2 regions of the Streptomyces sp. NPDC085524 genome follow, and region 1 is predicted to be linked to the other one. Evidence: riboswitches for the same ligand, from Rfam matches in the RefSeq annotation. Region 1 holds a riboswitch; the other holds the start of a gene.

Region 1 (3,402 bases):
ACGCTTCAGCCTCGTGCGGCCCGTGCAGGCCCGGTGGTGGCTGAGTGGGGCCATAGCGGCCCGTGGTCCGCGGCCGGCGTCCCACGCGCGCTGCGCCCGGTGTCCGTGGCCTACGTCCCACGCGCTTGCGCCCGGTGCCGGGTGCCCGGTGCCAACGGCCCTGGCCCACGTGCTGCGCCCCAGGCCCACGGCCGCACGGCTGCACCCCGCGGCCCCGCGCCCTGCGGCCCGTAGGACCGTGTGGCCTGGTGGGCATGGTCTGCGGCCAGCCGGCCACGCCGTGGCGCGCCTGCTCTCGTGCAGGGCTTGTACCCGGGCCCATGCCGGTGAACGGCCTGTCCGGTCTGGTCAGGCCGGGGCCGTGGTGTGCCCGGCCGCGGCCGGGCCCGGGGCGCGTCGGTGCGTCCACCGGTCCGTGCCGGGCCGACTCCCGAGGCCGAGCGGGCCGGGCTGTGCCAGGCCGGGACCCGGGCCGTGCCGGGGTTCGGAGCGTGCCGGGCCGTGGCAGCCGGAGCCCGGGCCGTTCCGGGGCCCGGGGCGGCGGGTCCGGGGCGGCGGGCCCCGGGGTGGGTCAGTCCTCGTCGCCTGCCAGGTGGCCGAAGTCGCGCTGGAAGTCCGTGGGGAGCGTCACGTCCAGGCCGTAGTGGTGGTAGAGCTGGAGCTCCTGTTCGGGGGAGAGGTGGCGGCCGACGCCGAAGTCGGGGGCGTCCTTGATCAGGGAGCGGTCGAACGGCACCCGCAGGGCGTCGCCCACCAGCTCGCTCGGCTCCAGCGGGACGAACGCGTCCCGGCTGAACAGGCCCGTACGGACGGCGGCCCATTCCGGGACGCCCGTGGCATCGTCGAGGTAGACCTCGTCCACGGTGCCGATCTTGGTGCCATTGCGGTCGAACGCCTTGCGGCCGATCAGGCTGCGCGGATCGATGTCGGTCTGCACGGTCCCTCCAAATGGTCGCAACTCCTCCGTAATGACTACAGAAGTGCATATCCCAAGAAGAGGCCACTCGGGGAGGGCCCGGATCCTCGCTGGTAGGCTGGGTGATGGCTGTCGACCCTGTGCGGGAGAGTCCTCCGAGTGAGAACGACGGAGGCGCCGAAGGAGCAAATCCTCCCCGGAATCTCTCAGGCATACGTACCGCACGGACGAGGCCACTCTGGAAAGCAGGGGCGGGTACCGGGCGCGCAGTGCCGGTTCCCCTCCTCACCGACGGTGAAAGCCGGTGGCTCGAGCGACCCTCCAGCGACCGGTGAAACTCTCAGGTTGAGATGACAGAGGGGGAGGCCGTCCGGGTGCCCGCGCCGTGGTGCCCCTCGCAGGTCGTACGACCAGGAGGCCTCCGTACATGACCGCCAACCGCATTCCGCTCTCCCAGCTGGAGCGAGGCATCCCCTTCGAGCAGCGCCACATCGGTCCGGACGCCGAGGCGCAGGCGAAGATGCTCGCTCAGGTGGGCTACGGCTCGCTGGACGAACTGACCGCTGCCGCGGTGCCGGACGTCATCAAGACCGCCGAGGCGCTGAACCTGCCCGAGGCGCGGACCGAGGCCGAGGTGCTGGCCGAGCTGCGTTCGCTCGCCGACCGCAACCAGGTCCTCTCCTCCATGATCGGTCTCGGCTACTACGGGACCTTCACCCCGCCGGTGATCCTCCGCAACGTCATGGAGAACCCGGCCTGGTACACGGCGTACACGCCCTACCAGCCGGAGATCTCGCAGGGCCGCCTCGAGGCGCTCCTGAACTTCCAGACCCTCGTCGCGGACCTCACCGGCCTGCCGACCTCGGGTGCCTCGCTGCTCGACGAGGGCACCGCGGCCGCCGAGGCCATGTCGCTCGCCCGCCGCGTGGGCAAGGTCAAGGGCGGCGTCTTCCTGATCGACGCCGACGCCCTGCCGCAGACCATCGCGGTGATCGAGACCCGCGCCGAGCCGACGGGCGTCGAGGTCGTCGTCGCGGACCTCTCGAACGGCATCCCCGCCGAGATCGCCGAGCGCGGTGTCTTCGGTGTGCTGCTCCAGTACCCGGGTGCCTCCGGCGCCGTACGGGAGATCAAGCCGGTCATCGACCAGGCGCACGAGCTCGGCGCGATCGTCACCGTCTCGGCCGACCTGCTCGCCCTGACCCTGCTGACCTCCCCGGGCGAGCTGGGTGCGGACATCGCCGTCGGCACCACGCAGCGCTTCGGCGTTCCGATGGGCTTCGGCGGACCGCACGCCGGCTACATGGCCGTCCAGGCCAAGCACGCCCGCTCCCTGCCGGGCCGCCTCGTCGGCGTCTCCGTGGACGCGGACGGCAACAAGGCGTACCGCCTGGCGCTGCAGACCCGCGAGCAGCACATCCGCCGCGAGAAGGCCACCAGCAACATCTGCACCGCGCAGGTGCTCCTCGCCGTCATGGCCGCCATGTACGCGGTCTACCACGGCCCGGACGGCCTGCAGACGATCGCCCGCCGCACCCACCGCTACGCGACCCTGCTCGCCGCGGGCCTGACGGCCGGCGGCGTGGAGATCGTGCACGGCGCGTACTTCGACACGATCACCGCCCGCGTCCCGGGCCGTGCCGCCGAGGTCGTCGCCGCCGCCCGCAAGGGCGGGGTCAACCTGCACCAGGCCGACGCGGACCACGTCGCCGTCGCCTGCGACGAGACCACCCTGCGCGCCGACATCGAGGCCGTCTGGGCCGCCTTCGGCGTCAGCGCCGACATCGAGGCCCTGGACGAGACCGCGGCGGACACCCTCCCCGAGGGCCTGCTGCGCTCGGACGCCTTCCTGACCCACCCGGTCTTCCACCAGCACCGCTCCGAGACCGCGATGCTGCGCTACCTGCGCAAGCTCTCGGACAAGGACTACGCGCTGGACCGCGGCATGATCCCGCTGGGCTCCTGCACCATGAAGCTCAACGCGACCACCGAGATGGAGCCGGTGACCTGGCCCGAGTTCGGCCAGCTGCACCCCTTCGCCCCCGTGGAGCAGGCCGAGGGCTACCTCACGCTCATCAACGAGCTGGAGGAACGTCTCTCCGAGGTCACCGGCTACGACAAGGTCTCCATCCAGCCGAACGCCGGTTCGCAGGGTGAGCTCGCCGGTCTGCTGGCCGTGCGCGCCTACCACCGCGCGAACGGCGACGAGCAGCGCACCATCTGCCTCATTCCGTCCTCCGCGCACGGCACCAACGCCGCCAGCGCCGTGATGGCCGGCATGAAGGTCGTCGTCGTCAAGACCGCCGACGACGGCGAGGTGGACGCGGACGACCTGCGCGCCAAGATCGAGCAGTACCGCGACGAGCTCTCCGTGCTGATGATCACCTACCCGTCCACGCACGGTGTGTTCGAGGAGCACGTCGCCGACATCTGCGCCCAGGTGCACGAGGCCGGCGGCCAGGTCTACGTGGACGGCGCGAACCTGA
Region 2 (3,402 bases), on a different contig from region 1:
TCCCCGGCCAGCCGCCGCCGCTGTGCATGTACGTGCCTCCGTGATCCCGCGTTTCGTCGCCCCGCAGGGTACCGGCCCCCACCGACAGGGCTCCGCCGGGGTGCGGTGGTACGGAACGTGCCGCGCCGCTCCCGGGGCTACGGGTGGAACGCGATGCGGGTCACCGCGGCGGCGGAGCGGCGGTCCAGGAGGACGGCCGAGGCGCAACCCGCCGGGGGGCGGCCGGCTTCCGCTTCGCGCAGGAGGCGGCCCACCGCACCCCGGTGGCGGGCGAAGGCGTAGGACGAGACCCCCCGCCCCCGGGCCCGCTGGCCCGACAGCGCCTCCTCGGGGCTGCTGTCCAGCAGGAGGAGGTGCAGCGCACGCCCCCGCCGCCGCGCGGCCGCCGCGAGCAGCCCCCGCACCCAGCTCTGGGTACCGCAGTCGTGGACGACGAGGGAGCGCCCGGAACGCAGGTGCCGCCACAGCCCCCAGTAGTGCGCGGCCCGCACCAGCGGCCGGTACACCGCGTACGGCAGCGCCCCCGGCATCCGGCGTTCCCAGCGCTCGCGGGTGTCCTGGGAGTCGATGGCGCCGCCCTCCGCCCCGCCCTCGGCGGCCGCCCGCTTGATCAGCGTGCTCTTGCCGCCGCCCGGCAGGCCGGACACGACCACGATGTCGCCCTCGGCGAAGCGGAGCCGCTGCGGGCCCCGCACGCCCGGGCCGCGCAGGTCCCGTACGGGCCCGGCCCCGTGCCCGCGCGGGCGCGCGGGCGCACCGGCGCGCTGCGCCGGTACCGCACCCACGGTCCCCGTGGTTGCCGCCACACCTACGAATCTCCGCACAGTGTTCGCCTCCCCCGAATCGGGTCACCAGGACCCTTGCCCACTGAGTGTAAAGAGACGGTAATCCGGCGGCTTCGGTTCCGGTCCGGCCCCGTCCACCCCCTGGACACCCGGCAGGATCTTTCGGGCCCGCCCGCCCGATCACCACCATGGCGTGCAATGATGTGCGCCATCTGGACCAACCGCATCACCAACTGCATACCGGCCGCTTGAATCCGCGCGGGAGAGTCCCGGCACGCCGCAAGGCGGTGCGTGGGCGCCGAAGGAGCAAGAACCTCCCTTGAATCTCTCAGGCCCCGTACCGCGTGGATGAGGCAGATCTGAAAAGCGAGCTGTTCGGCAGCTCCACCCAAGGTGCAAGCCGGAGATTCCCGACGTGTCAGGAACTCTCGGCGAACCTCTCAGGTTCCGATGACAGATGGGGAGGACCCCTCCTCGTCATGTCATGCCCTGGGACCCGGGAGCCACACCCATGAGCACTGCCCCCCGCCTGACCGCCCTCGATGCGCTGCACCGTTCCCTCGGTGCGACCATGACCGACTTCGCGGGCTGGGACATGCCCCTGCGGTACGCGAGCGAGCGCGACGAGCACAACGCCGTCCGCACCAAGGCCGGTCTCTTCGACCTCTCCCACATGGGCGAGATCACCCTGACCGGGCCGGAGGCCGTCAAGGCCCTGGACTACGCCCTGGTCGGCAACATCTCCACCGTCGGCGTCGGCCGCGCCCGCTACACCCACATCTGCCGGGAAGACGGCGGCATCGTCGACGACCTGATCGTCTACCGCCTCGGCGAGACCGAGTACATGGTCGTCGCGAACGCCTCCAACGCCCAGGTCGTCCTCGACGCCCTGACCGAGCGCGCCGCCGGCTTCGACACCGAGGTCCGCGACGACCGCGACGCCTACGCGCTGATCGCGGTGCAGGGCCCGGAGTCCCCCGGCATCCTCGCCTCCCTCACCGACGCCGACCTGGACGGGCTGAAGTACTACGCCGGCCTGCCGGGCACCGTGGCCGGCGTGCCCGCGCTGATCGCGCGTACGGGCTACACCGGCGAGGACGGCTTCGAGCTGTTCGTCTCCCCCGAGCACGCCGTGGAGCTGTGGCAGGCGCTGACCAAGGCCGGCGAGGGCGTCGGCCTGGTCCCGGCCGGCCTGTCCTGCCGCGACACCCTGCGCCTGGAGGCGGGCATGCCGCTGTACGGGCACGAGCTGAGCACCTCGCTGACCCCGTTCGACGCGGGTCTGGGCCGGGTCGTGAAGTTCGAGAAGGAGGGCGACTTCGTCGGCCGCGCCGCCTTGGAGGCCGCCGCCGAGCGCGCCGCCACGAACCCGCCGCGCAAGCTGGTCGGCCTGGTCGCCGAGGGCCGCCGCGTCCCGCGCGCCGGCTTCCCCGTCGTCGCCGACGGTCAGGTCATCGGCGAGGTCACCTCCGGCGCCCCGTCCCCGACCCTGGGCAAGCCGATCGCGATGGCTTACGTCGACGCGGCGCACGCCGCGCCCGGCACCTCCGGCGTCGGCGTCGACATTCGCGGTACGCATGAGCCGTACGAGGTCGTCGCTCTGCCGTTCTACAAGCGGCAGAAGTAGTCCTTGTAGTCAGGCCTGCCGCCCGGGTGCCCCGTGCGGCGATGTCGCAGTACCCAAGACCACTGTTCGTTTCCACCCCCGCGCATCCAGGAGAATCAGGCCATGAGCACCCCCCAGCAGCTGCGTTACACCAAGGAGCACGAGTGGCTGTCGGACGTCGTTGACGGCGTCGCGACGGTCGGCATCACCGAGTTCGCGGCCAACGCGCTCGGTGACGTCGTCTACGCACAGCTCCCCGAGGTCGGCGACACCGTGACCGAGGGCGAGACCTGTGGCGAGCTGGAGTCGACGAAGTCGGTCAGCGACCTGTACTCCCCCGTCTCCGGTGAGGTCGTCGAGGCCAACCAGGACGTCGTCGACGACCCGTCCCTGGTGAACTCCGCCCCCTTCGAGGGCGGCTGGCTGTTCAAGGTGCGCATCTCGGAGGAGCCCAAGGACGTGCTCTCCGCCGAGGAGTACGCCTCCCTCACCGCCGGTAACTGACCCCAGGGGATCCTGATGTCCGTACTGAACACCCCTCTTCACGAACTCGACCCCGACGTCGCCGCAGCCGTCGACGCCGAGCTCGTGCGCCAGCAGTCGACCCTGGAAATGATCGCGTCGGAGAACTTCGCTCCGGTCGCCGTCATGGAGGCCCAGGGCTCCGTCCTCACCAACAAGTACGCCGAGGGCTACCCCGGCCGCCGTTACTACGGCGGCTGCGAGCACGTCGACGTCGTCGAGCAGATCGCGATCGACCGGATCAAGGCGCTGTTCGGCGCCGAGGCCGCGAACGTGCAGCCGCACTCCGGTGCGCAGGCGAACGCCGCCGCGATGTTCGCGCTGCTGAAGCCGGGCGACACGATCATGGGCCTGAACCTGGCCCACGGCGGTCACCTGACCCACGGCATGAAGATCAACTTCTCCGGCAAGCTCTACAACGTGGTCCCGTACCACGTCGACGAGACCGGCCAGGTCGACATGGCCGAGGTCGAGCGCCTCGCCAAGGAG

The links. Region 1 has a riboswitch for glycine ahead of gcvP (aminomethyl-transferring glycine dehydrogenase). Riboswitches for the same ligand answer to the same signal wherever they lie in the genome.
Region 2: it holds a riboswitch for glycine, as region 1 does, so the genes downstream of both, gcvT (glycine cleavage system aminomethyltransferase GcvT) here and gcvP (aminomethyl-transferring glycine dehydrogenase) in region 1, are expected to answer to the same signal.

What each region holds. Positions count from the first base shown of each region.
Region 1 is NZ_JBITTH010000016.1:200,132-203,533, reverse strand. Features, by position in the region: gene ACIGFK_RS24910 (PRC-barrel domain-containing protein) at 572-937, opposite strand; glycine riboswitch at 1,050-1,148, shown strand; gene gcvP (aminomethyl-transferring glycine dehydrogenase) at 1,344-3,402, shown strand, end outside.
Region 2 is NZ_JBITTH010000007.1:321,606-325,007, forward strand. Features, by position in the region: gene ACIGFK_RS13790 (enhanced serine sensitivity protein SseB) at 1-28, opposite strand, end outside; gene ACIGFK_RS13795 (AAA family ATPase) at 138-806, opposite strand; glycine riboswitch at 1,035-1,138, shown strand; gene gcvT (glycine cleavage system aminomethyltransferase GcvT) at 1,297-2,412, shown strand; gene gcvH (glycine cleavage system protein GcvH) at 2,515-2,895, shown strand; gene glyA (serine hydroxymethyltransferase) at 2,911-3,402, shown strand, end outside.